3 regions of the Arthrobacter sp. TmtSoilC79 genome follow, and region 1 is predicted to be linked to each of the others. Evidence: riboswitches for the same ligand, from Rfam matches in the RefSeq annotation. Region 1 holds a riboswitch; each other region holds the start of a gene.
The links. A riboswitch is a leader RNA that binds a small molecule or an ion and turns the genes downstream of it on or off. The one in region 1 is predicted to bind cyclic di-AMP.

Region 1 (9,501 bases):
GCACCTGCTTCCCCGAATTCCGGCGGCAGCCCCGTCCCGGATTCCCATCAGCCGCCCCGTGGGGGAGCATCGCCTCAACAACCCAAGGACCCGTTACCCCACGAACCTGGGAACGGCGGCATCCCCACGCCGGTCGTCCCCGTAACACCGCCGGGGATCGACCCCTCGGGGATTGATCCGGCCAAGCTCCGACCCTCGGACATCCCTGTGACTGTTCCTACCCATGTGGTTCCCTCGCCGCCGGCCAACCCCGGCATCCCCGCGAAGTGACAGTTAATGCCAATGTTTGACGGAAACATTGGCATTAACTGCCACATTGGCGCGGGTTAAACCACGACGGCGGGGTGCGGCTTCGTGTGGAAGCCTCACCCCGCCGTCGTGCTTGGCGGTTCAGGTTACGCGGTAACCAGGCTGTGCCAGTCGTTGACGAGGGGCAGGTTGTGCGCCTCGGAAACGGAGTGGTGTGCCACGTGGCCTGCGGCGATGTTGAGGCCGGCGGCGAGTGCGGGGTCGCGGTCGAAGGCTGCCTTGACGCCCAGGTTGGCCAGTGCCACGGCGTAGCGCAGGGTGACGTTGGTCAGTGCGTACGTGGAGGTGTTCGGGACGGCACCGGGCATGTTGGCAACGCAGTAGAAGATCGAGTTGTGGACCTTGTACGTCGGTTCCTGGTGCGTGGTGGGGTGCGTGTCCTCGAAGCAGCCGCCCTGGTCTACGGCGATGTCCACCAGGACCGAGCCGGGCTTCATGCGGGCGACGAGCTCGTTGGTGACCAGCTTGGGTGCCTTGGCGCCCGGGATCAGGACGGAGCCGATTACGAGATCTGCGTCGATAACCGACTTCTCGATCTCGTAGGCGTTGGAGGCAACGGTCTTCAGGCGGCCCTGGTGGAGGGCGTCGAGTTCGCGCAGCCGGTTGATGTTGATGTCCATGATGGTGACATCGGCACCGAGGCCCAAGGCCATGGCGGCGGCGTTGGTTCCGGCAACACCTGCGCCGAGGACAACAACCTTGGCCGGACGGACGCCCGGTACGCCGCCCAGGAGGACGCCCTTGCCGCCGGCGGGAGCCATGAGCGAGGAAGCGCCGACCACGACGGACAAGCGGCCTGCTACCTCGGACATCGGGGCGAGCAGGGGCAGGGTGCGGCCTTCCTGCACGGTTTCGTAGGCGATGGCCGTGACGCCGGAGTTGATGAGCTCTGCGGTGAGCTCGGGCTCTGCGGCGAGGTGCAGGTAGGTGAAGAGGATGAGGCCCTTGCGGAAGCGGTGGTATTCGGCCGCGATGGGTTCCTTGACCTTCATGACCATGTCCGCGCGGCCCCAGACGTCGTCGGCCTCGTTGACGATTTCAGCGCCGGCGATCGAGTATTCCTCGTCCGTGATGCCCGAGCCGAGGCCTGCGCCGCGTTCAACCAGAACAGTGTGTCCGTTCGTGCGGAATTCGTGGACACCTGCGGCCGTGATGGCTACGCGGAATTCGTTGTTCTTGATTTCTTTGGGGACGCCGATGATCATCTGTGGGCTCCATCGTTAGCGGCCTCTTCGGCCGAAAAATGTGTTGCGGGCTGTGATTCCAGAATAAATCCGGCTGTGAGGCAGGCGACATGGGCTCCAAGGCGGGCGCAAGTAAAACTCCCGGAAATTCAAGGATCTGAGCTGCCGCAGCTCGACATTTGTCGAGCCATGGAGCGTCAGGTGTCGCCTGCTGTTGGTACGCTTCTGTGATGCAGCAAGACGTGGAACAGATCGTCGAGCGGGTGGCGTTGAAGCTGGGCCGCGGCCTCTCCTTGGAAGACCTCGACGGCGTCCTCCTCGCCTACAGCTCCAACCAATCCCACGCCGACCGCGTCCGCGTGAACTTCCTGCTGAGCAAACGCGTCCCCGGCGATGTCAGCCTCTGGCAACTGTCCCACGGCATCGCCACGGCTGTGCGTCCCGTAGTGGTTCCCGCAAACGAGGAACTGGGGATGTTGGGCCGGGTCTGCGTGCCGCTCCTGGTGCGCGGATTCCGCGTGGGCTACTTGTGGGTCCAGCTGGACCTTGAAGAGCAAAGCGCGACGGCGATACTCGCCGAGTTGCCCGGCGTGCGTGACGAGCTGGACCTGTTGGCGGGGTTGCTCCTTGATTCCAATACGGCAGAGTCGGAGTTCCGGCGCAGGCGTGAGCAGGAGTTCCTGTCGGCCTGTAGTGGTGAATCGAATGCCGTGGCAGCCGTGGCCGGGTGGAAGGAAATCCAGGGCCGGGGTCCGTGGCAACTGGTGACCATCCTGGACGCGGAAGGTGCGAGGTCCGACGTCGATCCTCTCGCCGCGACCCTGACCCACCGTTCGGCCGCCCTGCAGTCCACCATCGGTGTCAACGCCGCGTTGTTCAGCGCAGGAACCGAAACGCATTCAGTGGTGCTGTTCCGCGAGTCCGGTGGCCGGGCGGACCATGCGCAGGTGCTGGTGCACTACCAACTGGAACTCGCCAAGCGCGCCGGACGGACTGTGGACCGCGTGATCCTGGGCATCAGCGAGCCGTTCCAAGTGATACGTCAACTGGCGGGGGCGTACCGGCAATCGAAGGTTGCGGCGCAGGCGGCAGCTGTGGACAGGCCTCTCGGTGAGCTCGTGGACAGCCGGAACGTGGGTGTCTATCAGCTCTTCGACCGACTCCTGGCGCCGGGCGGCTGGGATGACACCGGCTCCGTGCACTTCCGGACCCTGGAGGACCAGGACAAGAACGGCGAACTCCTGCCTGTCCTGGAACTGCTATATGACAGCGACGGTTCAGTACAGGACGTCGCCGCCAAGCTTCACCTCCACAGGAGCAGCATCTACAACAGGCTGGGACGGATCCGCCAGCTGATCGGTGCTGACCCACTCAGCGGCTCGATCCGCCTCGAACTGCACGCCGCCTTGAAAGCCCGCCGATGGGCCGGCCGGCCGCGGATCTGAGCACTGAACGGGGCGCTGAACGGGGCGCTGAACGCGATTGAGGCAGGCACCCATTGTGGGTGCCTGCCTCAGTGAACTGCGCTAAACCGTGCCCGTTACGAGCGCCCCAAGCGCTGGCAGCTCCAACGGCCCAACCGACGCCGGAACGTGGCCGTGCGGCTGCTGCTGCAGTACCGGCTGTGCCATCCGGCGTGGGTGGTGATGCGGGGCAGGCGCGTGCTCATTTGAGGGCGTCCTTTGCTGCGTCAAGGATCTCGTCGAGCGCAGACTGCGTGGGCGCCGGCGTGGACGCGCCGGGCTTGCCCGTTGGCTTGGGCTTGGAGGTCTGGGTGGGGGTAGGGGTTGGTGTTGGCGTGGGCGTCGAGGTAGCCGGAGGGGTGGTGGGTGCCGGGGTGGTCGGCGCAGGCGTGGCCGGCGGCGTAGTGATGGTGTCCGATGGCACGTCGGACGGTGCCGGTGCAGGCGCCGAGGGCGTGGGTACCTGACTGGTGCCCGGTGCCGCAGCGATGGTCGCCGGCACTGCGGATGGGACCCAGACGGGGTCAGCCAAGGAAACCTTAGGCGTGGGAACGGACGACGGCGACACTGGCGCAGGTGCCTCCGGAACCGTGGCCGGTTGGCCGGCCGCTGACGTCGCAGCAGCTGAGGCAGACGGAGAAGAAGCCCTGGAGTAGGAAGCACTGGGGGCTGGTGATGCGGAACCCGAATTCCTGTCGGCACCGCTGGCTTCCTGGGCGGGCGCCTCCTGGCCGAAGAACGGCAACTCAAGGGCCTGCCCCACAGTGCCGGCCGTCAGGACCAGGCCGAGCGCGCCTGCCACTACGGCCATGCGCTGGCTCATGTGCTTGACCGAAGCCGCCTTCTGCAGGACTGCCTGGGGCTCCCGGCCAAGCGGGGACCCGCCCAGCCCTGATCGTGAACCCTGCCCGGAGCGTGAACCAGCGGTGACGCCGGACTGTTCCCTAACATCCTTTCGGCTTGCCAGGAAAGCCGATGCCGTGGCTGCCGCAGCAACCCGCGCCGGGGATGTGGCGCGAGCCTGCAAAGCAGGTGCAGCCGAGACGGGTACAGGCACTGTGTGGGATTCGGGGGTGGCTTCAGGCGCCGGATCTGCGGACACCAGTGGAATGGCGGTTGTGGCCGGCTCCGGTGTGGTGGGCAGGGGGTTTGCCGGCTGCTTGGGAGCGTTGACGGTCGGAATGGCGGCTGTGGCCGGCTCCGGCGAGGTGGTCAGGGGGTTTGCCGGCTGCTTGGGAGCCTGGACGATCGGAATGGCGGCCGTGGCCGGCTCCGGCGAGGTGGTCAGGGGGTTTGCCGGCTGCCCGGAAGCCTCGACGATGGGAATGGCGGCTGTGGCCGGCTCCGGTGTGGTGGTCAGGGGGTTTGCCGGCTGCTTGGGAGCCTGGACGATGGGAATGGCGGCTGTCGGAGGCCCGGGCGTGGTGGATGCGCGGGCTTCTGCTTGCGCGGCCCGTTCCCGCTCGGCTGCACGCGCAGCCGCACGCGTGGTGGGCGTCGCGATGGTAGGCGCCGCCGCAGCGGGGGCGTCCGGCGTCGTGCCTGAAATTTCGGGTGCGGCAGTCCTGGTCGTGCCGGAATCCGGCTGCAGGCTGATACCGGATCCGCTGGGTTGGGCCCGACGGCGTCCGGTTGGCTTGGTGCGCTCGCCGTCAATTCGGGCGCGGCGCGGCTGATCCATGGTTGGGGACATGGTGGTTGCCTCTCAACGCCTTCGAGGTTAGCTGTCGGGTTCGGACGAGGCCGTCCGGCCGCAGTAGCGGCTTCACCCCAAGGACTTGGAAAAGTCCGGGAACTTGTGGGTCCCCCGCCTCTGCCGCGGGTCTGGCGGATTCCGGAGTGCGGCAGAGCTCGGCGTCATTCCGGAAGCGGCCCAGCGGACATACGGGTCGCCCTACGACGGTACATGAGCAGGAAAGTAAAGTCACATTAATATAACGGACGGTAGGTCTCTGCAGGCGGGAGGGCCTTAGCCCTTAGGCTTCGGGGCCGGAGCGGGCGCCGGGAGCTCGTGCTGGATCCTTTGGATCTGGTGGGCCTGGTGCGTTTCCGGTCGGAAGATCTCGTCGGCGATTCCCAGCATCCCGCCGGCTGCGGCACGCCTGACACCCCGGCGGTTCTGCCGGGAAACCCAGTACCAAGCCATGGCCAGGAGGGCGGGAACTCCAAGTACGGCCGCCAACACGGCCAAGATATCCATCGCCTAAGACTAGCTTCGGCGTGCACCGGCAGGTAGACATTGTTTATGGACCTGCCCGTGATGCCACCCGTCTCGCCCATGCTTGCCAAATCCGTCCCCGCCATCCCGGACGTTGGGCACTACGAGCCCAAATGGGACGGCTTCAGGACCATCGTCTTCAAGGACGGGGATGAAATCGTCCTGGGCAGCCGCAACGAGAAGCCCATGACCCGCTACTTCCCTGAACTGGTGGAAGCTCTGCGGAAGAACCTCCCGGACAAATGCGTGATCGACGGCGAGATTGTCCTGATCGAGGGCAGCCGGCTTGAGTTCGAGGTCCTGCAGCAACGGATCCATCCCGCGGACAGCCGGGTGAGGATGCTGGCCGAAAAGACTCCGGCGTCGATGGTTGCGTTCGACATCCTTGCCCTCGGCGACGACGATCTGATGGGCAGGCCGTTCTCGGAGCGTCGCGCCATCCTTGAGCGTGCGCTCAAGGCAGCAGAGCCGCCCGTTTACGTCACTCCCGCAGTCAACGACCTCGACCGGGCGCAGGAGTGGTTCGTGCAATTGGAAGGCGCAGGCCTGGATGGCGTCCTGTCCAAGCCGTTGGATGGGACATACCAGCCCAACAAGCGCGTGATGTTCAAGACCAAGCACGAGCGCACCGCCGACTGCGTGGTGGCCGGATTCAGGTGGCACAAGACCGCTAAGGTCGTGGGGTCCATGTTGTTGGGTCTTTATAACGACGCCGGCAAACTCCAGCACGTCGGGGTGGTTGCCTCCTTCCCCATGGCGAGGAGGGAAAGCCTGGTGGCAGAGCTTGAGCCTTACCAGGTGGACCTCAGCGAGCACCCGTGGGGCGAGTGGGCCAGCCAGGGTGAGGGTGTTGCGGGGTCCAGGATGCCGGGCGCCCAAAGCCGGTGGAGCGGAGGCAAGGATTTCTCCTTTGTGCCATTGCGTCCCGAACTGGTGATCGAGGTGGCGTACGACTACATGGAGGGGGACAGGTTCCGGCACACCACCCAGTTCCGCAGGTGGCGGCCGGACCGGACCCCCGAAAGCTGCACCTACTCACAACTGGAAGAGCCGGCTGCGTACGACCTCGGGGAGATCCTGAGGTTGCCGTAGCTGGCCTGCCCGGACTGCGCAGCCGACCCGCTCAGCCGACCTGCATGGACGTTCCGCTTGGCTGGCCTGCATGGACGTCCCGCTTGGACTTTCAGCCTGGCCGTTCAGCCGAGGCGGAGCGTTACTCTTCGTGTCCTTGATCGCTGCTCATGCTGCCCTCGGCCGGCGGGGTTTCTCCCGGCGGCACTCCACCGCCAGGTTCCAGGCCGGTGACGTTCCCATCGAGGGGATCGGGGTTGGCAGAGGCGGCGGGATCGTCGTCCTCGTCCTGGCGCATGTCAGGATCCTCGTGGATGCTATCGGCGTCGGCGGTCGTGTCGAACGGCCCTGTAGCGCCGGTTGCTCCGAAGCCCTGGGTTTCCTCATTTGAGTCTTTATCAGTCACAATCAGCCCTTTCGTAAGCAAACTTACTAATGCGCTTGCTTTGCCAGCCTAGCCGGGAGGAGCGGACTCAACAAGCACGCCCAAGCCAGGCGCCGGCGTCGTGGGTCAGTGCATTAGCGCGTCAGCGCATTTGAGCGATAGAGCATCAGCGCGTCAGCGCTTAGCGGTGCGGCGTTGTGGCGGCGACGAAACTCCGGATGGCGTCGGCCACGGCTTTGGGTCGCATGTGTTGGGCCACATGGCCAACGCCGGGAATCTCCACCAATCGCCCCTGCGCAACTGCCCTGGAAAGCCGGAGCGACCACTCCGGCCCAGCCACGTGGTCGCGGCTTCCCCGCAGGATCAGGACGGGCACCTTGATGCCGGTCAGCCGCTTCTCCGTGGGGTAACCCATCATGACCGGAAGCTCCGTGAGGTACCATCGCGGACCACACTTGAAGTAATCGGAGATGACAATCCAATTGGACGACGGGCTCTCCCGGAGCAGTCCGTCCAGGAAGAGCGCCAAGGACTGCCGGCGAACGTTCTTGTGCCGGGAATCCACCACCGGCCCCATGAGCACCACCTGCCGTGCCTGCTCAGGCGAGTGCAGTGCCGCTGCGATGGCAAACTGCACGCCCATGGAGTGCCCCACCAATACGTAGGAACTGATACCGCAGGATGCCAGGGCCCCGGCGATGAAGGCGCCGTAGTCCTCCACGGAGAGCTGCCTCCCGGGCTTCGGGGTCCCGGCGAATCCGGGCAGGTCCAGCGAGTACGTGGGTGCACCCGCTGCCAGGACGGTGTGGAGCCGGGCCAAGTACCGGTGCGAAACTCCGATCCCATGGATCAGGATGTATACGGGCTCGTCGGGACTGGACACCGGTCCGGTGCCTGCATCAAGCCCGGACCCTGGAGGCGGTGTTCCCTTGGCCCAGAGGATCCGCCCCTTCAGGCCCAAAGCCTCGACGTCGGCAGAGAGCAAAGCCTCCGCAGTTGCGTGCGTTTTCATCAAGCCTGCCGCTGCAGGAATACCGGAGCGCCGGGGCCGCTAAGCTCGTCCGTCCCGATCGGGCGGCCGGACACGGCAAGCAACAGGGCTATGGCTGGTCCTTCAACGGCCGGGCCCTCTCCGTGATCGAAAGCCGCGTCATTGGCCACCAGGCGCCAGCCCTCGGCCACTTCCTTGCCTCCGCCCATCTTGGTGCTGGTCCGCACTTGGTATTCCAGGGCAGTGGCCACGTGCGCCGCCGGGTAGTGTCGGCGCAGCCCCAACGGACGACGAATGTCTTCGCCGTGGACGAATGCTTCCACCAGCCGGGTAGCCAGACCTGCCGGGGGTCCGGAAGTGCGGGAAACCACTGCCTGGAACCGGACCAACGTGGTGCCGGGGTCAAGGGTCCGTTCGCGCTCAACTCCCACGGCGTTGTCGCGGTCGAAATCCATCCGGGCGGCAATCATGCGGCGGATGAAGCCCAGCCGGGTGGTCTTGGCACTGTCGATCACGTGCGCCAGGACGTCATGGACGTCCCAGCCGGGGCAAAGGGATGGCGTCTTCCATTGGAAGGGCTGAAGTGGTTCGAGATCCCGGATCAGTGCACGACGTTCCTCGTGCACCACGGGCCACACGTCGGAGGGTGAGGTCAGGGCCATACCGCTATTGAACCCCATGGTCCGGCTTGGAGCTGCCTCTGTGTCCGGTGGTTCCAGGAAGCCGCTGCTCAGGGAGGTGCGGTTCAGGAAGGCGCGGTTCAGGGAAAACCCGGTCCCGGGAGGGCTTGCGGGAATACCGCAGCGCCTTGCCCAGCCCCACGAGGCTCCAGGCAAGGAACAATGCCATGGCTGCCGTGGCAGTCCAGGTCACCGGATAACCGAGGAACGGAGCGGACTGGCAGGAATCGAATTCCCCGGTTCCCACCGCTTGGCCGCAGCCTCCCGTGTACATCCAGATCGTCCCGAGGAGCAGGCCGGTTGGAGCGATGAAAAGGAGCCAAGGCCAGGGGCGGTTCCAGGGCCACTCGGAGTACTTTGCGCTTTTCCCCGACGGCAAAGGCTATTCCCTGGTGGCGTCGTCGGATTCGCTGGGGTCTGCCGCCGGCTGCGCAGCCTCAGGCGCGGCGGAAGCGTTGGCGGCGTCCCGGCGTCGTGCGATTTTTGATTCCGTCCACATGGCTACTGCCACGAAGACTGTGCAGGCAAACATGAAGGTTGCCACGAAGTTCAATCCCATCGCAGAGCCCAAGGGTGCGGCAAGGGCCATGGCGGCCAACCCGGCCACGATATGCCACCCCTTGAAATTGCCCACCGATCAAGCGTAACCCCGGCTTTAAGGGGTGCTGGTCCGTTGGCTGGGATCGTTGCTTGATCCTTATCACTCCGCAACCATCAGTCGGCGCTGGAGTCGTTCTCCCCGGGCTGGCCGGCTGCTGCTTCGGAGTGTTTCGCCTTCTGCGTTTCCAGCCACGCCATGATGGCCGCCTGCCGGATCCGTCGGTGCGTCCCACGGTATTCCACGGGGATTTCGCCGCGATCGGTCATATTGCGCAGGTAGGTATGGGAGATGCCGGCGAGCTCCGCGGCCTGCGAAGTGGTGAGCATTTCCTCCACGCTGCTGACGGTCACGGTTTCGCCGCGGCCCAGCCGCGCAAGGAGGTCGACGACGGCGTCCCTCGCCTCATCGGGGAGGCGGTGGACCGTGCCGTCCACGAACACAGTGATGTCGTTGCTGTCCTGGAGGGAGCGCGCCAGGTTCCGGGCGTCGTCGGCGGGGAGCCCTGCTGTGATGCGGGGAGCTATCAATGCCATGGCAGAAGCCTAGCGTGCGCGGCCGCCCATTTCGGGGGTTCCCTGCTGGCCATGCCGTGCGCGCGG
Region 2 (9,501 bases), 3.3 Mb from region 1:
GTTGGCGGGCCTCGGTGGTCCGTCGGCGTCGCTGCGCTGGCCGGCGTCAGCACCGCCGTCGTGGGTTTGGTCTGGATCATCCGCGCAAAGCAGCTGCGCCTCCGCTTTGATCGCCGCGCGCGTGGACTCAAGCATTTCCGGGTGGAGTCGCTGCTGGCCCGTCCCGTCACCGGGGAGGACGACGACGGCGTGGGCCGGCAGGGCGGATAAGGCGCCTTAAACTGCGGCGGCGTCGTCCGGAACCCCTCCGAACGACGCCGACCGGCAGTCTGTGGTCCTACTTCTTCAGTTCGCCCACCACGTAGTCGATGCTGGCAAGCAGGGCTGAAACGTCGTCGGGTTCAATGGCGACAAACGTGGCAATGCGCAGCTGGTTGCGGCCAAGCTTGCGGTAAGGCTCCGTGTCCACCACACCGTTGGCACGCAGGGCCTTGGCAATGGCTGCGGCATCAATGGAGTCGTCGAAGTCGATGGTGGCGATGACATTGGAGCGGTCTTCGGCATTGGTGACAAACGGCGTCGCGTACTCCGATGCCTCAGCCCAGGAGTAGATGCGGTTGGCCGAGTCCGCAGTGCGCTTGCTGGCGAAGTCCAGGCCACCGTTGCTGTTGAGCCACTGCACCTGGGCGTCCAAGGTGACCAGGGTGGACAACGAAGGAGTGTTGTACGTCTGGTTGAGCTTGGAGTTGTCAATGGCGGTCTGCAGGTCCAGGAAGTCCGGGATCCAGCGGCCGGACGCCTTGATCCGTGCAGCGCGCTCCAGGGCGGCCGGGGAGAACAGCCCCAGCCAGAGACCACCGTCTGAGGCGAAGTTCTTCTGCGGGGCGAAGTAGTAGACGTCGGACTCGGCGACGTCTACGTCCAACCCGCCTGCAGCGGAGGTGGCATCGACCAGGACCAGGGAGCCTTCGTCGGCGCCCTGGACCCGCTTGACGGGAGCGGCCACGCCCGTGGAGGTCTCATTCTGGGGCCAGGCGTAGACGTCGACTCCGGCCTCGGCCTGGGACACCGGACGGGTGCCCGGCTCGGCCTTGATGATCGAGGAAGCATCCAGGAAGGGAGCCTTGTTGGTGGCGGCAGCAAACTTCGAACCGAACTCACCGAAGGAAAGGTGCTGTGCTTTCTTCTCGACCAGGCCGAAGGCGGCGACGTCCCAGAAGGCCGTGGAACCGCCTACGCCGAGGACAACTTCATAGCCCTCCGGGGCACGGAAGAACTGGCTGAGTCCTTCGCGGACCGAACCCACGAGGTTCTTGACCGGAGCCTGGCGGTGGGACGTGCCCAGGATGGTGGACGACGCGGCAGACAGGGCCTCGATCTGTTCGGGACGGACCTTGGACGGTCCGGCACCGAAGCGTCCATCCTTGGGCAGCAGATCGGCGGGAATGGTGATGCTGTTGTCGCTCACGTGTGGCTCCAATGGGTATCGGCTAGAGATGGGTCGTGGCAGGTGGCATCAACTGCCCCTTCGACATCCCAATTCTGCCTGACCCGGTGCGACGGCAGGAACCTGTGGCCGTCATAGTCCGCCACGTGGAACGCCGCCAAACCATATGCGACCGGAATTATCCAGAGTAATTCCAAATAAGCTAGGCTAGGGGTTGGCGTTCAAGGGGCGGCGGTGCACTCCGCCTACCCCGGCAAGGGACGCTGTACGGTGGAGATTACGCAAGGAACTGCGTTCGAGGAGAGCTGAGCTGGATGACGGATCTGATCGATACCACTGAGATGTATCTTCGGACCATTTTGGAGCTTGAAGAAGAAAACATCGTGGCTCTCAGGGCCCGCATCGCCGAACGGCTGCGGCACTCCGGACCCACGGTTTCCCAGACCATCGGACGCATGGAGCGCGATGGCCTGGTGATTGTCTCCAACGACCGCCACCTCGAACTGACCGAGGTTGGGCGGAAGCGCGCCACCGAGGTCATGCGCAAGCACCGCCTCGCGGAGCGGCTCCTGGCTGACGTCATTGGCTTGGACTGGGCTTATGTCCACGACGAAGCATGTCGCTGGGAGCACGTGATGAGCGAGCGCGTAGAGCGCCGCCTGTACGAACTCCTGGAACACCCCACAGAATCCCCGTACGGCAACCCCATCCCGGGCCTGGAAGCGCTCGGCGGTCTTGCCACCCAGCCTTTCCCCCGCGTGGACGTCAACCTCCTGCAGGCCATGGAGGGTTACGCGGCGAACTCCCGGGTAGCGGTCACCCGCTTGGCGGAGCCCATCCAGGTTGAGCCTGAGCTTCTTACCCAGTTGGACGAGGGCGGAATCCGGCCCGGTGCCGCGGTCTCGCTGGAACGTGTGGGGGAGTACATTTCCGTCCGCGTCCCAGGCATTGAAGGTGCCCTGGAGCTTCCACCTGAGGTTGCGGCACACGTCTTCGTCTCTGTTGGCTGACAACCCTGCCTTGCTGCACGGTGGCATATCTCACTTTTGAACGCCCGGCGCGCATGTGACCTGCGGTTTTTCGGGATTAGTGATAAGGGGTTGCCGCCCGCATGCCCGTTCCTGTTGATAACGAATTTATTACTGCGGGCCTTAATCCCCTATAGTTATCTACTAGCGCTGATACCAAAGCGTTACCTGTTCCGGAGCCGAGCTCTGCCAGCGGAACAGGTGTGCCATCCACCACTGGCAGAGGCGGGGGAACCACAAGCGGCTGTCTAAAGAAGCAGCCTTGGGGTGAAGTCCGCAGCAGAAGTGCCCATTTACGCATGTTCCTCTTGGGATACCTGTGTGCCGTGAGCGCTTCGTGCGGGCCGGGTCTTGAAACTCTCTGACCCGAATCCGACAGCTAACTTCGCAGGCTTTTTAGAGAGGAATAGAGTTTGACAACGCAGAACGTCAGGGGCCGTCGCCGCGCGTCGGGCCCCGCTGCTGAGCTGCGGCCAGCCCGCGTCGTATCGGAGATCCGGCCACGCGACACCGAACGCCAGGTTCGCCGCCGTAAGAGCCCGCTGCGCCAGGTTGCCGACTTCGCTGCAGCCAGCGGCGTCGGGCAAAAGGCCGGAGTTGCGCTTGCCGCCACCGGCCTCGCCTTGACTGTCGGTCTGCCGGCCACAAGCCCCGTCATGGCCACCTCGGAATCAGGCCAGACCGAGTCTGCCCTGGCAGTATCCGGTGGCAGCCAGCCGGAGGTCTCCGCGGCCGCATCGGCCAAAATCGACTTCAGCCGGGCAGCGGTTGCCACGGCCGCCGACCCCGACGGCAAGTTGAAGCAACTGCTCAGCGCCCAGTCCGCGGGCAGCATCCAGCGTGCCTCCTCTGCAGGCACCATGGCCAGCCCCCTCGACACGCTGACCACAGCTTCCCCGTTCGGCTACCGCGTCAGCCCCCTCACCGGAGGCGCCGGCGACTTCCACCGCGGCCAGGACTTCGTGGCGCAGTGCGGCACGGCCGTCCACGCAGCAGCATCCGGCAAGGTCACCTTCGCCGGTTGGCACGAGTACGGCGGAGGCAACCGCGTGGTCATCGACCACGGCAACGGCCTTGAGACCACGTACAACCACCTGTCGTCCTTCACCGTCAAGGTGGGCCAGACGGTCACTCGCGGCGACACCGTGGCGCTCAGCGGTACCACTGGCGCCTCCACCGGTTGCCACCTCCACTTTGAAGTACAGGTCAACGGCGAAGTTGTTGACCCCATGGGCTGGCTTTAGTCCATTTGATGGTCGTCTCTCGCATTCGTGACACGCCTCGTGACCTGAATGTGACATTCGCGTTCAACTGTTGTACCGTACAAAGCGCATCGGCTTTTTAGGGGGCCGGTGCACTTGAGTGGATTGCCTAGCTCTGCCACTACTCAAGGTCCGTTCGCATAAATCGTCTGGCAGGGGCGGGGGAACCACTTCTGGTCTTCGTGAGAAGACCTTGGGGTTAAGTCGCAAAAGCTTCCTTGAAGCAGCGCGGCCGGATGACTCCCATCCGAATCCGACAGCTCACCTCGCAGGCATTGGGAGAGGCTACCTACGTGTCATCACGCACTACCCCTGCGCGCCATCGCGCTGAATCGGTTCGTACGAACCCCTTGAACTCGCTTTCCAAGGCTGTTTCATCCAACGCCGGTACCGTCGGCCGCCAGGCTGTCGTCCTGGCAGCAGCCTCAGGTCTCGTCCTCAGCGTTGGTCTGCCGGCCCAGGCAGCAGACACCGATGTTTCAAAGTCGGAAGCCTCCAGCACCCAGCAGATGGTCACCACTGCGGTAGTCACCGCAGAGCCCACGGCAACCGTCTCCTTCGAAAGCCCCGTAGTGGCCACGAAGGAAGCTCCCAAGGTTGTCCAGCGCGCTTCCCAGACCACCGGACGCACCTCGGCCTCCGGCGACCAGGCCACAGCAGGCGCTGTGACCGCCAAGTCCTCCGAAGCCAAGGATGCTGCTTCCAGCGCCGCCGCTTCCGGCCTCGCCGCGATCGCCTACACCGGCATCGGGCACCCTTACGTTTGGGGCGGCACCACCCCCAACGGTTGGGACTGCTCCGGATTCACCCAGTGGGTCTACGCCCAGGCCGGCATCAGCATCCCGCGCGTCAACGCCTGGACGGCCATGAAGCCCACCAGCACCCCTGCCCCCGGTGACCTGGTCATGCAGAACGGTGGAGCGCACGTAGGCATCTACGTGGGCAACGGCATGATGATCAGCGCCTTGAACCCGGGACAGGGCACGCTCCTGCACTCGGCTGCCTCCACGGGCACCTCCTCCTTCTTCACCCTCCGCTAGAAACAAACCGATTCGGGGTTCGCCGGCATGCCCCCAAGTGCCGGCGCGCCAATGAGCCGCGTGTACCCCAACTGCACGCGGATACGAAAAGAGAAAACCATGACCAGTGCACACAAGGTTGCACGGCATCGCGCTGAGGCCCCCAAGACCAGCTCGCTTGCCGTGATCGCCAAGGCCGTCAGTGAAAACGCCGGCGGCGTGGGCCGACAGGCAGCCGTTATTGCCGCAGCTTCAGGCCTTGTCCTGACCGGAAGTGTCGCAGCCAACGCTGCCGAGACCAAAGTGGACCGCGAATCCACCTCGACGTCTACCTTGGACGTCCAGTCGGTTGTGCAGTCCACCATCGCTGCAGACTCCACGGTTGCCATCTCCTACGAACGCCCCGTGGTCACCACGGTGCAGGCTCCGGCTCCCGTAGAGAAGAAGGCTCCCGCGAAGGCTGAAACCAAGGAGCCGGCGGCAAGCACGGCAACAGGCGGAAACGCCACGCTGGCCGTCAACACCACGGCTCCTGCGGCTAAGGCTCCCGCCGCTGCCAGCGGCCTTGGTGCCGCAATCGCCGCGGCCGCGTACGCACAGCTTGGCGTAACCCAGGACTGCACCATGCTGGTGACCAACTCCCTGGCAGCGGTCGGCATCAACTTCCACGACTGGCCGGCCGGCTACCTCTCCCTTGGCCGCACCGTCAGCGCAGCGGAAGCACAGCCGGGCGACCTCGCTTACTACGCCAACGGCGGTCTGGCCGGACAGGCCCACATTGCTGTCTACGTCGGCAACGGCCAGGCAGTCCACGGTGGATGGAACGGATCCACCACGGCACTGTTCAGCGTCAACGTCGGCTCCGGCCCGGTCTTCATTCGGGTCAACGGCTGATCCAGCCCTTCGCAATTTCAGGACACCCCGCAGGCTACGGCCGCGGGGTGTTCTGTTTAACCGCGGATCCTTTGCCTAGGGGCCACATCGGGTGTTCAGGGGGCAGATCGGACGCCCGTTCCGCTAACGACGCATGAACTCTGGGCGACACTGTGGGCGAAAGCACATATAAATTCGTTGATACGGCATACAAGTGCTTACCCTTATCTTGTCGATCCACAGCCCGTACATGCAGAGGGCAGCCGGCCCTCGTGCCCCTGACGGGTGCGGCCGTGAAGAGGTACGTGCATGCGCACACTCGTTCTGAATGCTGGATATGAACCGCTGGCGGTAATAACCTTCCGCCGGGCGCTGGTCCTTGTGCTGACTGGGAAAGCAAGCGTGGTGGCCGAAGGCGACGAGCCTGTCGTCGGGCCGCAGGAAGTTCTCGGAAGACCATCCGTGATCCTCCTCAACCGCTACATCCGTCCCCAGTACAACAAGATCACAGCCGTGAGCAGGCGCGGGGTACTGCGCCGCGACGGCCACCGCTGCGCCTACTGCGGGAAAACAGCCCACACCATTGACCATGTCCACCCCAAGTCCAGGGGCGGCGCGGATTCCTGGGAAAACCTGGTTGCGGCGTGCTTGAAATGCAACAACGCCAAGAGCGACCACACACTGGCCGAGATGGGTTGGAAACTCCGTTTCAAACCCGGTGTGCCCCAGGGGACAATGTGGCAGATCAAGGAACTCGAGAAACCTGCGCCGGACTGGGACCCGTTCCTGTTGCCGGAATCCGCTGCCTGATCGATTTCTGCTGAGCTCCGGACGTCCGGGTACTCTGGGCGGATGGAGTTCAATGCCGTGATTTTGGCGGGTGGCAGGGCCACCCGCCTCGGTGGCGTGCCTAAACCATCGCTGACGTACGACGGCGCCACGCTCCTTTCGCATGCCCTGCAGGCTGCCCGGGGTGCTTCAGCCGTGGTGGTGGTAGGCCCCGATGTTCCGGTAGCGGGCGGTGTGCCGTTCCCAGTGGAAGTGCTGCATGCCCGCGAGGAGCCGGCGTTTGCCGGGCCGGCAGCGGCAATCGCAGCCGGACTGGCGGCGCTGCAAAGCCGGCGTTCCCGCGCCCGGTGGACCCTGGTCCTTGCCTGCGACATGCCGCATGCGTCCCGCGGAGTTTCCGCTTTGTGGGATGCACTGGCCGCCCACCCAGGCGTTGAGGGTGCCATGGCCGTTTCCGTGGACGGGCGGAAGCAACCCCTCCTGGGTGCTTACGACACTGCAGCCTTGGAACGTGAAGCAGCCGTAGCATCCCAAGGTGCCGGTCTGGCGGACTCTTCTGTGTTCCGGCTGCTTGCTAGGCTGAACCTGCTGGACGTTGCTGTCCCCGCTGGCTCCACGGATGACGTGGATACGTGGGAGGACGCTGCGGCCCTGGGCATTGACTACAAGTTGGAGGCGGACGTGAAGAGCCAGGAAGAGACGCTCGAGGATTGGTGCCGCACATTGCTGCAGGCATTTGAGCTTGAAGGCGTTGAGGTGGACGTCAATGAAGTACTCGCCGTAGCCGGAGTGGCAGCACATTCAGTGGTCCGTCCCGCTGCGCCTTTGACCACGTTCATTGCCGGCTATGCGGCAGGCATGGCCCGCGGCATTGGCCAGGCAAGCGATGATGCGTCCATGAACGCGGCCCTGGAGTTGGCCCGCAAAGTTGCCAAGGAGTACTCGGAGTCCGAGGCTGACGCCGAATGACCCAGGCCCCTGCCGAGGGCCATCACGCAGCGCACACCTGGCAGGAGGCCCGCCAGCGCGCGTTTGAGTGTGCCGCTCCCATTCCACCAGGCCCCGTGCCGCTCACCTCGGCGCTGGGCCGCACCCTTGCAGCCGATGCCCTGGCCGTACAGGACATGCCCCACTACGCTTCGTCGGCCATGGACGGCTGGGCCGTCAACGGAAGTGGTCCGTGGATCCTGAGCGAACCTGGCCAGAGGCTTGCCCCGCACCAGGCAAGCCCCATTGTGACCGGTGGCCTCATTCCGCCCGGGGCCAAGGCCGTGCTGCGCAGCGAGAGCGGCGTCATCACCACCGACGACGACGGCCTGCCGGTCCTGGCTTTAGGCGGCGCCGCCAAGCCCGGTGAACCCCGCAACGGCCAGCACATCCGCAAAGCCGCGGAGGAAGCTGCCGAGGGGGAGATCCTGCTGACCGCTGGAACGGTACTCAATCCAGCCCACATCGCTTTGGCTGCACTGGCCGGACTGGACCATGTAGAGGTTCTCGGCAAACCGTTGGTCAGGTTCCTGCTTACAGGTTCCGAGGTTGTGGAACGGGGGATCCCGCTGCCCGGACAGGTCCGCGACACCTTTGGTCCGCAGTTGGGTGCCGTGGTAGAGCTCCTGGGCGGCATAGCAGGAGAGCAGCTCAGGGTGGGCGATAACTATGAGGAGTGGATTGCCGCCCTCCAGGAGAGTGAGCCTGCCGTGGACGAGATCGCGACTGGCTCCGATGAAGAAGCCGAACCCCCGGCCGATGTCGTCATCACAACGGGCGGTACGGGCCGGTCGGGGACTGACCATTTCCGCCGAGCGGTGGCTGAACTGGGTGGCCGGCTGTTGATCGACGGTATTTCGATGCGACCCGGCCACCCCGCCGTACTGGCCGAGTTGCCCGATGGCCGCTTTGTCCTGGGCCTGCCTGGAAATCCACTTGCCGCGATGATGGCGCTGTTCACGGTGGGCGCTCCATTGCTTGCTGCATTGGGCCACCGGAAGCCGCCCCATGTGGGTGAGGTACCGTGCGGCGCAATGCTCGAGGCCGATCCCGGTCGGACCCGGCTGATGCCGTTCAAGCTGGTGTATGGCCTGGCCTCACCGGCGCAGCACGCGGGACCGGGAATGATGCGGGGCCTGGCCGGTGCGGACGGGGTCATGGTGGTCCCACCCCACGGAGTCCAACTGGGGGAGTTGGTCCCTGCGTTTGCCTTGCCCTGGGGCAAACCGTTGCCCCAGCCAAAGTCCCCGGAAGACAAGCCCCGCAAGGCCGCCACACGGCAAGCGAAGAAGGCTCCCTCCGGGCCGGTGGACTGGAGTGCGCTCGACGCCTGAAGGCTGTACTGGCCGGCACTGCGGCGAACCAGGTAACAGGCTCACACAAAGTGCAATGATGGACATATGAACAGGCATGCTCCCGAACAGGACATCAATGAAGATGACCTGCAAATCCACCCGCCCAAACAAGCCGCTGCCGGCCTCAAAGCTGTTACGGTGGCCCTTGAACGCGGTTACGCCCAGGCCGGAGTAGCCCGCACGGTCCGTTCCATGCTCAGGGTGAACCAGCATGACGGCTTTGATTGCCCGGGGTGTGCGTGGCCTGAATCCATCACGGGCAAGCGGAGCCCCGCCGAATTTTGCGAGAACGGCGCCAAAGCGATCGCCGAGGAAAGCACCACCCGCACGGTAGGCGCCGAATTCTGGGCGAAGCACTCCCTGGCGGATCTCGAAGACAAGACCGAGTACTGGTTGGGAAGCCAGGGAAGATTGTCCGAGCCCGTGGTCATCAGGCCCGGGGACACGCATTACTCACCCATCAGTTGGACCGACGCCTTCGCCTTGATCGGTGAGCACATCAACGCCACCACTCCGGACAAGTGCGTTTTCTACACCTCGGGCCGAACAGCCAACGAGACCGCCTTCATGTATCAGTTGTTCGCCCGAAGCCTGGGCACCAACAACCTGCCCGACTGCTCCAATATGTGCCATGAATCGTCCGGCAGCGCACTGAACCCCACCATTGGAATCGGCAAGGGCACAGTCTCGCTGGAGGATATCCACCACGCCGAACTGGTCCTGGTGGTGGGACAGAATCCGGGAACCAACCATCCCCGGATGCTGTCTGCACTGCGGGACTGCAAGAACAACGGCGGAAAG
Region 3 (9,501 bases), 3.6 Mb from region 1:
CCCAGCGCCACCACTCCCAGCCCTGCGATGCCGAGGACCACGCCGGCCAATTGACGCCGGCTGGGCCTCTCCCCCAGGAACTTCGAGGCCAGCAGGACGGTGAACAGCACCTGCGCTTGGAGCACCAGCGAGGCCAAACCTGCAGGCATCCCGAGCGCCATGCCCAGATACAGGAGGCCGAATTGTCCGGCGCTCATGAACAGTCCGACGCCGAGAATCGGCTTCCAGCCCACGTCCGGTTTTCGGATGAACAGGATGAAGGGGAAGACGACGAGGACAAAGCGCATCGCGACAAAAAGCAGTGGAGGAACTTCCCTGCCGTTGGTGTGCAGGCCGAGGTCGATGGCAACGAAATTGATGCCCCAAAGGACGGCGACCAGGACGGCGAGAGCAGAATGGCGAAGGTTCACAACTACACTCTGACTTCATTTAGCGTGAAGCACCAGCGTTGAATTGTGCATCCAACAGCGTAGATTTGCTTCATGATTGATATCCCCGCCTTGAGGGCGCTGGTTGCCGTTGAACAGCATGGCTCGGTAGTGGCGGCGTCCGAGGTGATGGGATTCAGCCCATCGGCGGTGTCGCAGCAGATCAAGAAACTGGAAAAGCAGACCGGCGTTGCGGTTCTGGAGCGGAATGGCCGCGGCGTGCTCCTCACTGAGCGCGGACTGGCACTGGCCGGGTATGGGCGCCGGATCATGGGCGAACTGGAAGAACTTCAGGCCACCTTGTTGGCTGATCCTGCGAAGCCGTCCGGCCTGCTGAGGCTGGTGGCATTCTCCACCGCGTGCCGCGGGCTCGTGGGGCCGATGCTCGGGCGCATAGCGGCCACCCATCCCGCTGTGAAGGTCACGGTGCTGGCAGAAGACCCCCGCGAAGCGGTTCAGAGAGTGGCCAGTGGCGAGGCGGAACTCGCAGTGGTCCACAACTGGAACTCGGTGCCGCTGGTGATACCGGAAAACCTGGTGCACGAGGACCTCTGCATTGACCAAGCCGATGTCCTGGTCAACAGCACCCACCCGCTGGCGTCCCGCACCGCCGTCGAGCGTGAAGACCTGCTGGATGAGACGTGGATCAGTACCCCGGCGGGGGCTATCTGCAACGAGGCCCTGCTGCAGATCTTCGCCGGACTGGGCCGCGTTCCCGACATCCGCATTTATGATCCCGACTTCTCGACGCACATTGCCATGGTGGAGCAGGGGGTGGCGGTGGCACTCGTCCCGCGTCTCGGAAGGCCGGAGCTGCCGCCGGGCGTCGTTGCGATTCCGGTCATCAACCCAGTGCAGCAACGATCCGTGGGCTTGGTCTACCGGAAAACGATGACCGCCAGCCCCACCATCCGGCAAGCAGTGCGCATGTTGCAGGAAGTCGCCGCTGAAGACTTGCCGCTGCCACCAGTTTGATCGAAGTCACACACGGGAACATTCGACGCCCGGCCAGTTGTTAGCTTAGGCTAACCTTACCTAGCTGTCCGCGCTGCTTGGAGCGCGATCGTCGAAACTCCTGAAGGGGCCCAACTGTGGAAGCAATCCTCTTTCCCACGGACATGAACCACCATCACACCTATGGCTTGGTCAGTTACCTCATGATCGATGACGGACTCTATCCGAGCGCCCACAACCGGCGGGACCCCTACGCCCTGCCGGCGTTCGATATCCGCGGGCAATGGGTCTATCCCAGCCGCTACAACGAATACATGGCACCCCAGTTGCCGGTGTACATGTTCGACGGCGAATACCTCGTCGCCACCGGACACGGCGATGAAGCAGCGGGCCTGCCCGTCTTTGAAATTCGCTGCATGTGCATGCCCCAGTTGGCCCACGGAGATTCGGGCAGCCAACAGTAGCCGGGGGCTGGGGGCTGGGGGCTGGGGGCAACGCCGCCGCTCCAGCAAGCACCGGCGCTTCGGCTGCGGCTTTGCTGTAGGCGCGGCCTCGCTCCAGCCACGCGCGCCGTCCTTGGGGAGTCCGCTAGGTGCGGGGAACCGCGAAGTGCGTCAGCCGCGCGTCCTGCCCGTCCAGTTCAGCCCAGGATTTCTCCGTTTCCATTACCGTCAACGCACTCGTTGGGTAGCGGGTGGCGGCGTCCATGTACGCGTCGTGGTCCGAATCGCGCGAGGCCAAGTGCATGGCGAGATCCTGGACCCCGGGCATGTGCGAGATGATCATCAACGTGGTGACGGTATCGGGGACATGATTGATGACCGTCAACATACGGTTCGCTGAGGCTGAGTACAGGCCGTCCTCAAGTTTGGGCGTCGGCGCTTTGTCGCCCAGTTCATCGCAGACCCATGTGCATGTTTGCCGGGTCCTCAGCGCAGACGAGCACAGGATGAAGTCGGGCACCACGCCTTGCTTGAGCAACCATTTGCCGGCAAGCGGGGCCTCCCTGTGGCCCCGTTCCTCGAGGGGACGCTCGTGATCAGGCACCCCCATGGGCCAATCAGCCTTGGCGTGCCGCATGATCACAAGGCGCTTGATGTGGTGATCGCTCATGGATCAACCCTATCCGCCCGAGGCCCCGGAGGTTCCTGACCTTCTTTGAGAGGGAACCGGCCCGATAGCAACCGGATGCGGTTGCCTATGGGCTGCCGGCGCATCAAAGAGGGTCACGGCCCCAGGCGCCCCGGTCCCCCACCACCCACTTTGAACTCCGTACGCCCCCAACACGCGGAGGCAGCGGGCGTGCCAGGGGGCTTCCCCAGCCAATGTAGGTGGTAGCCGCACACACACCTGGCGCCCCGGACCCTTCAGCCGCGGAGGCCAATCCTCGTCAGGGCACGAAAAAGCCGAAAGGCGGCATATCCGATAGCGCCGTTGTCGCAAGAAGAACGAGCGCTGGCGCAGGGGATGTTGCCGCCTTTCGGCTGCGGTGCTGCTTAGATCGAGTATTCCGGAGCGGCCCAGACGATGACCTCGGGGTGCTCGTAGAAACGGTAGCCCTGGCCGCGGACCGTGCGGACGGTGTTGGCAAGGCGGCCCAGCTTGGAGCGGAGGCGGCGGATGTGGACGTCGATGGTGCGCTCGTTGGGGACCTCTTCGGCGTTGCGCCACAGTCCTTCAAGGAGTTCGTCGCGGCCCACGGTGCGGGTGCCGTTCTCCACGAGGTAGTTGAGGAGTTCGAATTCCTTGAACGTCAGGTTCAGCGATTCGCCGTCCAGGTGCACTTCGCGGCGGGCGAGGTCGATCAGCACGCCGGAGGGGCGGGATTCCTGCTGCGGTGCCGGGCGGGCGGTTTCGGTGCGCTGGCGTGCGGCGACAGTCGGGTCACCGAAGGTTGAACGCACGACGTCGAGTGCGGACCCGGGCGCGCCGGCGGGGGCTACTGCCACGGCAGCATAGCTCTCTGCTCCAGTTACGAGGGACTGGGCGTAGGCACGGATTTCCTGGGCCAGCTTGGCAATGGAGGTGCCTGCGGCCGCTGCAGTTTCTTCGTCAATGCCCATGTAGAGCACGAAGCCACGGGCTACGTTGTCGTTGGCGACGGGGCGGAGCCTGTCGGACTGGGCAATGACCGGCGTAGGCGCAGTCATGGGTGCCGGCTCGGCAGCGGGCACTGCCCGCAACTGGCCATAGGAGTTGGGGTTGTAACCCTGCGGAACGTAACCGGGGGCCTGCTGGCCTGCGCCCTGCTGGGAGGGAGCGTAGCCGGGGCGGTTGCCGAAGCCGGGGCGGAGCCCTGCGTTCGATGCGGCCTTGTTGGCGTTACGGACGGAGATGTGGACGTATCCAGATGCAACTGACATGGAGTGCTTACCTCAAAAGTGAATAGCCGTCATCGCGGCTTCGAATGCTGGTTGTCCCCGCAATGAGTTTGGGGAGGGGCGCCCAACGCTGGGCTAGGGGGCGAATGCCTGAAACTTCTTGGGGTGGAAAGTTAGGCTTGCATTCGACAACAGCGGTCATCATGGCCAGCGGGTGTGCTGGGCCAGGTTGCTGCGGCTGCAGGTGCTGTTGAGTTCTTGTTCACATTGGAAGTGTGCAACGTAACAATGGCAACACGCAAGTAACAAAGCGCAGAACCGTCCACATTTTGAGACGGAGAGGTCTATTGTGCCGTAAATCACAATTCAGCCGAGGGGATGAATGAACGCCATTTCATTCGGCCCGGACAAGAAATAATCGCAATCCAGTGAACATTCTTCGGCCAATGGGGCATCATGTGCACGGACATTCCCGGGAACAGCCCGGCTGCGGAATCTCACGATCTGAAACACTTGTTGTCCAATCGTGGACGGCCCACTTCCGAAAAATCCGGACAAAAATCTGCTACAAGCCGTAGAAACAGGATTGCCAAGCGTTTCGGACACGCTGACTCCCACCTCGCTAGTGTTGACTTCACAGCATCCTCACAGGACGGGCAAAGCGCTGGCTAACCAGCAGAACGGAGAGTTGTCCCATGGCCTCCTCGCACTCCATGACCAACAACCTGCCCCAACTCTCCCACCCTGATGGTTCTCCGATCCGCGCCTTGGTGGTGGACGACGAACCCAGCCTCGCCGAACTCATGAGCATGGGACTGCGCATGGCCGGTTGGTCTGTGTCCGTTGCCGGCGATGGTCCCGAGGCCGTGAAGCTGGCCAAGGATTTCCGGCCCGACGTCCTGGTCCTTGATGTCATGCTGCCCGGTTTTGACGGCGTGGAGGTCCTCAACCGCATCCGCGCATTCGCCCCCGAAGTGCCCGCCCTCTTCCTCACCGCCAAGGATGCCGTGCAGGACAAGATCGTCGGATTGGCTGCCGGCGGCGATGACTACGTCACCAAACCTTTCAGCATGGAAGAAGTCCTCCTGCGACTCCACCGACTGGTCCAGCGTTCGGGCGTCGCTGCCATGGACACCGCGGAGCTGGTGGTGGGTGACCTCACCCTGAACGTGGACACCCGCGAAGTTACCCGTGCCGGAGAGGACATTCCCCTCACGGCAACCCAGTTCGAGCTTCTGCGCTACCTCATGGAGAACCCCAAACGGGTCATCAGCAAAGCCCAGATCCTGGACCGCGTGTGGGATTACGACTTCGGTGGGCAAGCCAACATCGTGGAGCTCTACATTTCATACCTTCGCAAGAAAATCGAAGCCAACCATCCGCCGATGATCCACACCATTCGCGGCGCCGGCTACGTCATCAAGCCCGCGGACTAGGCGTTGAGCACACTTTCAGGAGTGGCCAGAAAATCCGGCCGCAGCTGGCTGAACCCCTCCACGTGGCATTTGCGTACCCGGCTGGTCCTGGTGGCGATGGCACTGCTGGTCGCTATCTGCGGGGCGGTAGGTGTGGTCAGCTACGCCTCCATGGACATGGTGTTCAACAAGCAGCTCGACAGGCAGCTCGAGCAGGCGTCCAGCCGCGCGAATGACTTCGGCAGGCCGCCGTCGAACTTTCCCTCCTCACCTTCGGGGAAACCGGACCCGCTGGAGGCCAGGGGTCAGGCCGCCGGAACACTCAACGCCAGGATCGACGGGTCCACTGTCCGCAGTTCAGGGCTCATTGACGCCCAAGGCAACCGTGTTGGGCTGTCCCCCGCGGATGAGCAAGTGCTGTTGGCGCTGCCCAAGAGCGGTGATCCGGTGGATCGTTCCCTCTCCAACGGGGACTATCGGCTGGTAGCGGTCGAGGCACCCTATGGCGACGTGATCGTCACGGGTCTGCCTCTCGCGGACAAACAGAGCGCCGAGGCCTCACTGGTCTGGACAATGGTGTTGGTCTCGCTGGGCGGACTGGTGGTCATCGGCCTCGCCGGCACCGTCATCATCCGCCGGACCATGCGGCCTCTGGAGCAGCTCTCCGAGGTGGCCACCAAGGTTTCACGTCTTCCGCTCGACGCCGGTGAAGTGGCACTTGCGGTGCGCGTACCGCCGTCGGCCGCCCATCCCGGAACGGAAGTGGGCAGCGTAGGCCATGCCCTGAACCTGATGCTGAACAACGTCTCCAGCGCTTTGGACGCCCGCCAGGAAAGCGAAACCAAGGTACGCCAGTTCGTCGCGGACGCCTCACACGAGCTCCGAACGCCGCTCACTGCCATCCGCGGTTACACCGAACTGCTGAGGATGACCGAAAGCTTCACTGACGACGGCCGCAAATCCCTGGCCCGCGTGCAAAGCCAGTCAGAGCGGATGACAACGCTGGTGGAGGATCTCCTGCTGCTCGCCAGGTTGGACGAGGGCCAACCGGTCAAGGTTACCGATGTGGACCTCACCCAGTTGGTGATCGAAACGGTCAGTGATGAGAAGGTCATGGCGCCGGACCACATATGGCAACTGCAACTGCCGGACGAACCCGTCACGGTCCGCGGCGACTCCACCCAGCTGCACCAGGTCCTGGCCAATCTTTTGTCCAATGCCCGCAAACACACCGATGCCGGCACTACCGTGGTTACGGCCGTCATGCTGTCCGCCGATGGCAGCGCAGTGGTGACCGTGACAGACAACGGGCCGGGCATTCCAGAGGATTTCCAAGGCCGGATCTTCTCCCGCTTTGCCCGGGCGGATGCCGCGAGATCGGGGTCTGAAGGGACGTCGGGGCTGGGGTTGTCGATCGTGGAATCCATCGTGGAAGCGCACGGCGGTAGCGTGGAGGTCACGTCGCGTCCGGGTCGAACCGAATTCGCCCTGCGGCTACCTACCGTCACCGCCGAAGAGATGTAACGAACACGGCAAGGCGACTCACCGGCGCCGTGATCTCTGTTACCTAAATGTGACTTCTGCGAATTCCTCCTGTACCGTCGAAAGGGTGGGTCGCCCCAACTGGCCCGCATCCGGGATGCGCCGAGCTCTGCCACTTCCCGGAGTCCGTTCTTACTCCGAGGCAGAGACGGGGGACCCAGAGTCTCCGGGCCCAGGCATCATGCCGGGCCCTTGGGGTGAAGCCGCAGCGACATGCGCGGCCGGATGACCTCATCCGAACCCGACAGCTAACTCCGCAGGCGCTGAGAGGTAATCACACATGTCTGAATTTAACGATCAGACGCGCCCTTCCGCGCGTCACCGCGATGAGCACAACGCACCGTTGACCAAGTCGCAAACCGTCCTCAAGAACGCTGCCCGCCAAGGTAAGTCCGGCCACCGCATGTCGGTTGTTGCCGGCGTCGTGGCCGCCGCGTTGGGCGTCGCATCGCTCGGTACTGCTGCCAACGCCACCCTGAACCTCCCTGAGGCCAGCCGCGTTGCAGAGACCCAGGCAGCTGCCCAGGTCAGCACCAACAAGACAGCCGAAATCTCCGCTTCCTTGGACGCAGCCGCCGCAAAGGGCGCTGCCGACCGGGCCGCCGTGGACAAGGCCGCTGCTGAAAAGGCTGCCGCCGAGAAGGCCGCCGCCGATCAGGCTGCTGCTGAAAAGGCTGCCGCCGAGAAGGCCGCCGCCGACCAAGCCGCTGCGGAGAAGGCAGCTGCTGACGCTGCAGCCAAGCAGGCCGCCGACGCCGCTGCTGCCGCCGCCGCCGCCGAGGCCGCTGCTGCAGCCCCGAAAGCCGTGGATGACCCCGCCGCTGCCAAGGCCTACGCCGCAAGCATCCTGGGCAGCTACGGCTGGAGCGCCGGCGAAATGACTGCCCTGAACACCTTGTGGGAGAAGGAATCCAACTGGAAGACCACTGCCACAAACGCTTCCAGCGGCGCGTACGGCATCGTCCAGTCCCTGCCTGCTTCCAAGATGGCCTCTGCCGGTGCTGACTGGCAGACCAACTACCAGACCCAGATCAAATGGGGCCTGAACTACATCAAGGAGCGCTACGGATCCCCGTCGGCCGCCCTGGCCTTCCACCTGGCCAACAACTGGTACTAAACCAGGCAGTTTGAAGACCGCGCCGGTTGCCGCCGATCGCACCAGTCCCCACTGGAGCGAACGGCGGGAACCGGCGCGGTTTTTGCATTTCACAGGTGACCGCCGTAGCTCACAGTGACGTCACAGCTTCCGCCTAAAGCCCTCATAATCGGCCAGCCCATGCTGGAGATATGACGCTCACAAATCCAACCACCAGCGCTCCCCCACGACGGTTCCACTCCGCGCGCTTCGGTGGCGGGGCGTTGCTTGCTTCGCAGCCGGAACTCCCCAACGTAAGGCCGGAGAACCCGCAGTTGCCAAGGCGCTCCCCCGTGGACACCGGGGCCGGCGTCCCGGTCCTCGATCTCACCGTCCCCGTGTTCAATGAGGAAGCGCACCTGGAGAAGAACCTCCGCACGCTTCACGGCCATCTCTCCGGCACTTTTCCGCACACCTTCCGGATCACGGTCGCTGACAACTCCAGCACGGACAGCACCCTGAGGATCGCCGAACGCCTGGCACGGGAACTTCCGGAACTGCGGGTGGTCCGGTTCCAGGAAAGAGGGCGCGGAAACGCCCTCCGCCGCCTCTGGCAATCCTCACCGTCACCCGTGCTGGCCTATATGGAAGCGGATCTGTCCACCGACTTGTCCGCCTTGGCTCCCCTCCTTGCGCCGCTGCTTTCAGGCCACTCCGACCTGGCTGTCGGCACGCGCCTGGCACCTGCCTCGCGCGTGGTCCGCAGTGGTGGCCGCGAATTCACCTCCCGCAGCTACAACGCCCTGCTCCGCGCCGTCCTGGGCACACGCATTTCCGATGCCCAGTGCGGATTCAAAGCCGTCCGCGCGGACGTTGCGCACCTTCTCCTCCCGCATACCAAGGACGACGGCTGGTTTTTTGACACCGAGCTCCTCGTCATCGCCGAACGCTGTGGTTTACGCATTCATGAAGTCCCGGTCGACTGGACCGATGACCCCAACTCAAGTGTCGACGTCGTACGAACCGCGCTTGCCGACCTGCGGGGCATGGCGCGGCTGACCCGAGACCTTCGCCCCGGACGTTTTCCCGTCAGGGAGCTTCGGCCAGGACGGGACCGGACGGCTCCCGGAACCGGCCTTCCCGGGCGTGTGCTTGGTGCGGTGGCGTGGACGCTGCTTTATGCCCTGTTCTTCGTGCTGCTCCGCAGTGTCGTGGATCCTTTGCCGGCGAACTTCATCGCCCTTGCCCTCATGGCCTCGACTACCCGCCTGCGCATCCAAGGACCGGTCATGCTTCTCCTGACGACGCTGCTGAGTACGGCTGCGCTTGCGATCCTGCCGGTAATGACGACGGCGGACCGCTGGCTTGAAGGAGCCGTGATGGCTGCCGCTGGACTCGCCGGGCATATCGGCGGGTATGTGGCTGGCCGAAGAAGGCTTGCACCTGACGTTACGTGAGGATTTAGCGTAGTTCCCATGGGAACAGCGGAGAGCGGACAGTGGAGTATCGGCGAACTCGCCAAAGCCTGCGGAGTCAGCGTGCGGACGCTCCATCACTACGATGAGATCGGCCTGCTGACCGCGAGCGGCCGGACGCCTTCCGGTCATCGACGGTACGGGGAGGGCGATCTTCGACGACTGTACCGGATCAGGGCCCTTCACATGCTCGGGATTCCGCTTGCTTCCATTACGACAGCGCTGGATGGACCCGGGAACGATGATGATGATCTCGGTTCCATGCGTGTCCTGCTGGACCGGCAATTACGG

Region 2: linked by a shared signal. The riboswitch ahead of AC6JA3_RS16455 (C40 family peptidase) and the one ahead of AC6JA3_RS01615 (hypothetical protein) in region 1 are both predicted to bind cyclic di-AMP.
Region 3: linked by a shared signal. The riboswitch ahead of AC6JA3_RS17775 (aggregation-promoting factor C-terminal-like domain-containing protein) and the one ahead of AC6JA3_RS01615 (hypothetical protein) in region 1 are both predicted to bind cyclic di-AMP.

Annotation. Positions count from the first base shown of each region.
Region 1 covers NZ_AP046051.1:325,437-334,937, forward strand. Annotated here, with positions in the region: gene AC6JA3_RS01600 (hypothetical protein) at 1-270, shown strand, start outside; gene ald (alanine dehydrogenase) at 396-1,514, opposite strand; gene AC6JA3_RS01610 (PucR family transcriptional regulator) at 1,721-2,938, shown strand; gene AC6JA3_RS01615 (hypothetical protein) at 3,159-4,649, opposite strand; cyclic di-AMP (ydaO/yuaA leader) riboswitch at 4,652-4,796, opposite strand; gene AC6JA3_RS01620 (hypothetical protein) at 4,926-5,156, opposite strand; gene AC6JA3_RS01625 (ATP-dependent DNA ligase) at 5,202-6,266, shown strand; gene AC6JA3_RS01630 (DUF6480 family protein) at 6,388-6,651, opposite strand; gene AC6JA3_RS01635 (alpha/beta fold hydrolase) at 6,812-7,642, opposite strand; gene AC6JA3_RS01640 (maleylpyruvate isomerase family mycothiol-dependent enzyme) at 7,642-8,301, opposite strand; gene AC6JA3_RS01645 (hypothetical protein) at 8,288-8,680, opposite strand; gene AC6JA3_RS01650 (hypothetical protein) at 8,684-8,935, opposite strand; gene AC6JA3_RS01655 (helix-turn-helix domain-containing protein) at 9,016-9,435, opposite strand.
Region 2 covers NZ_AP046051.1:3,611,046-3,620,546, reverse strand. Annotated here, with positions in the region: gene AC6JA3_RS16475 (MFS transporter) at 1-210, shown strand, start outside; gene serC (phosphoserine transaminase) at 278-1,408, opposite strand; gene AC6JA3_RS16465 (iron-dependent transcriptional repressor DtxR) at 1,702-2,397, shown strand; cyclic di-AMP (ydaO/yuaA leader) riboswitch at 2,610-2,824, shown strand; gene AC6JA3_RS16460 (M23 family metallopeptidase) at 2,829-3,659, shown strand; cyclic di-AMP (ydaO/yuaA leader) riboswitch at 3,805-3,966, shown strand; gene AC6JA3_RS16455 (C40 family peptidase) at 3,971-4,717, shown strand; gene AC6JA3_RS16450 (NlpC/P60 family protein) at 4,817-5,590, shown strand; gene AC6JA3_RS16445 (HNH endonuclease) at 5,879-6,379, shown strand; gene AC6JA3_RS16440 (NTP transferase domain-containing protein) at 6,422-7,327, shown strand; gene AC6JA3_RS16435 (molybdopterin molybdotransferase MoeA) at 7,324-8,679, shown strand; gene AC6JA3_RS16430 (FdhF/YdeP family oxidoreductase) at 8,746-9,501, shown strand, end outside.
Region 3 covers NZ_AP046051.1:3,883,068-3,892,568, forward strand. Annotated here, with positions in the region: gene AC6JA3_RS17740 (EamA family transporter) at 1-410, opposite strand, end outside; gene AC6JA3_RS17745 (LysR family transcriptional regulator) at 483-1,403, shown strand; gene AC6JA3_RS17750 (hypothetical protein) at 1,520-1,846, shown strand; gene AC6JA3_RS17755 (SixA phosphatase family protein) at 1,971-2,495, opposite strand; gene AC6JA3_RS17760 (winged helix-turn-helix domain-containing protein) at 2,879-3,745, opposite strand; gene AC6JA3_RS17765 (response regulator transcription factor) at 4,399-5,139, shown strand; gene AC6JA3_RS17770 (sensor histidine kinase) at 5,143-6,642, shown strand; cyclic di-AMP (ydaO/yuaA leader) riboswitch at 6,775-6,935, shown strand; gene AC6JA3_RS17775 (aggregation-promoting factor C-terminal-like domain-containing protein) at 6,941-7,777, shown strand; gene AC6JA3_RS17780 (glycosyltransferase) at 7,948-9,192, shown strand; gene AC6JA3_RS17785 (MerR family DNA-binding transcriptional regulator) at 9,211-9,501, shown strand, end outside.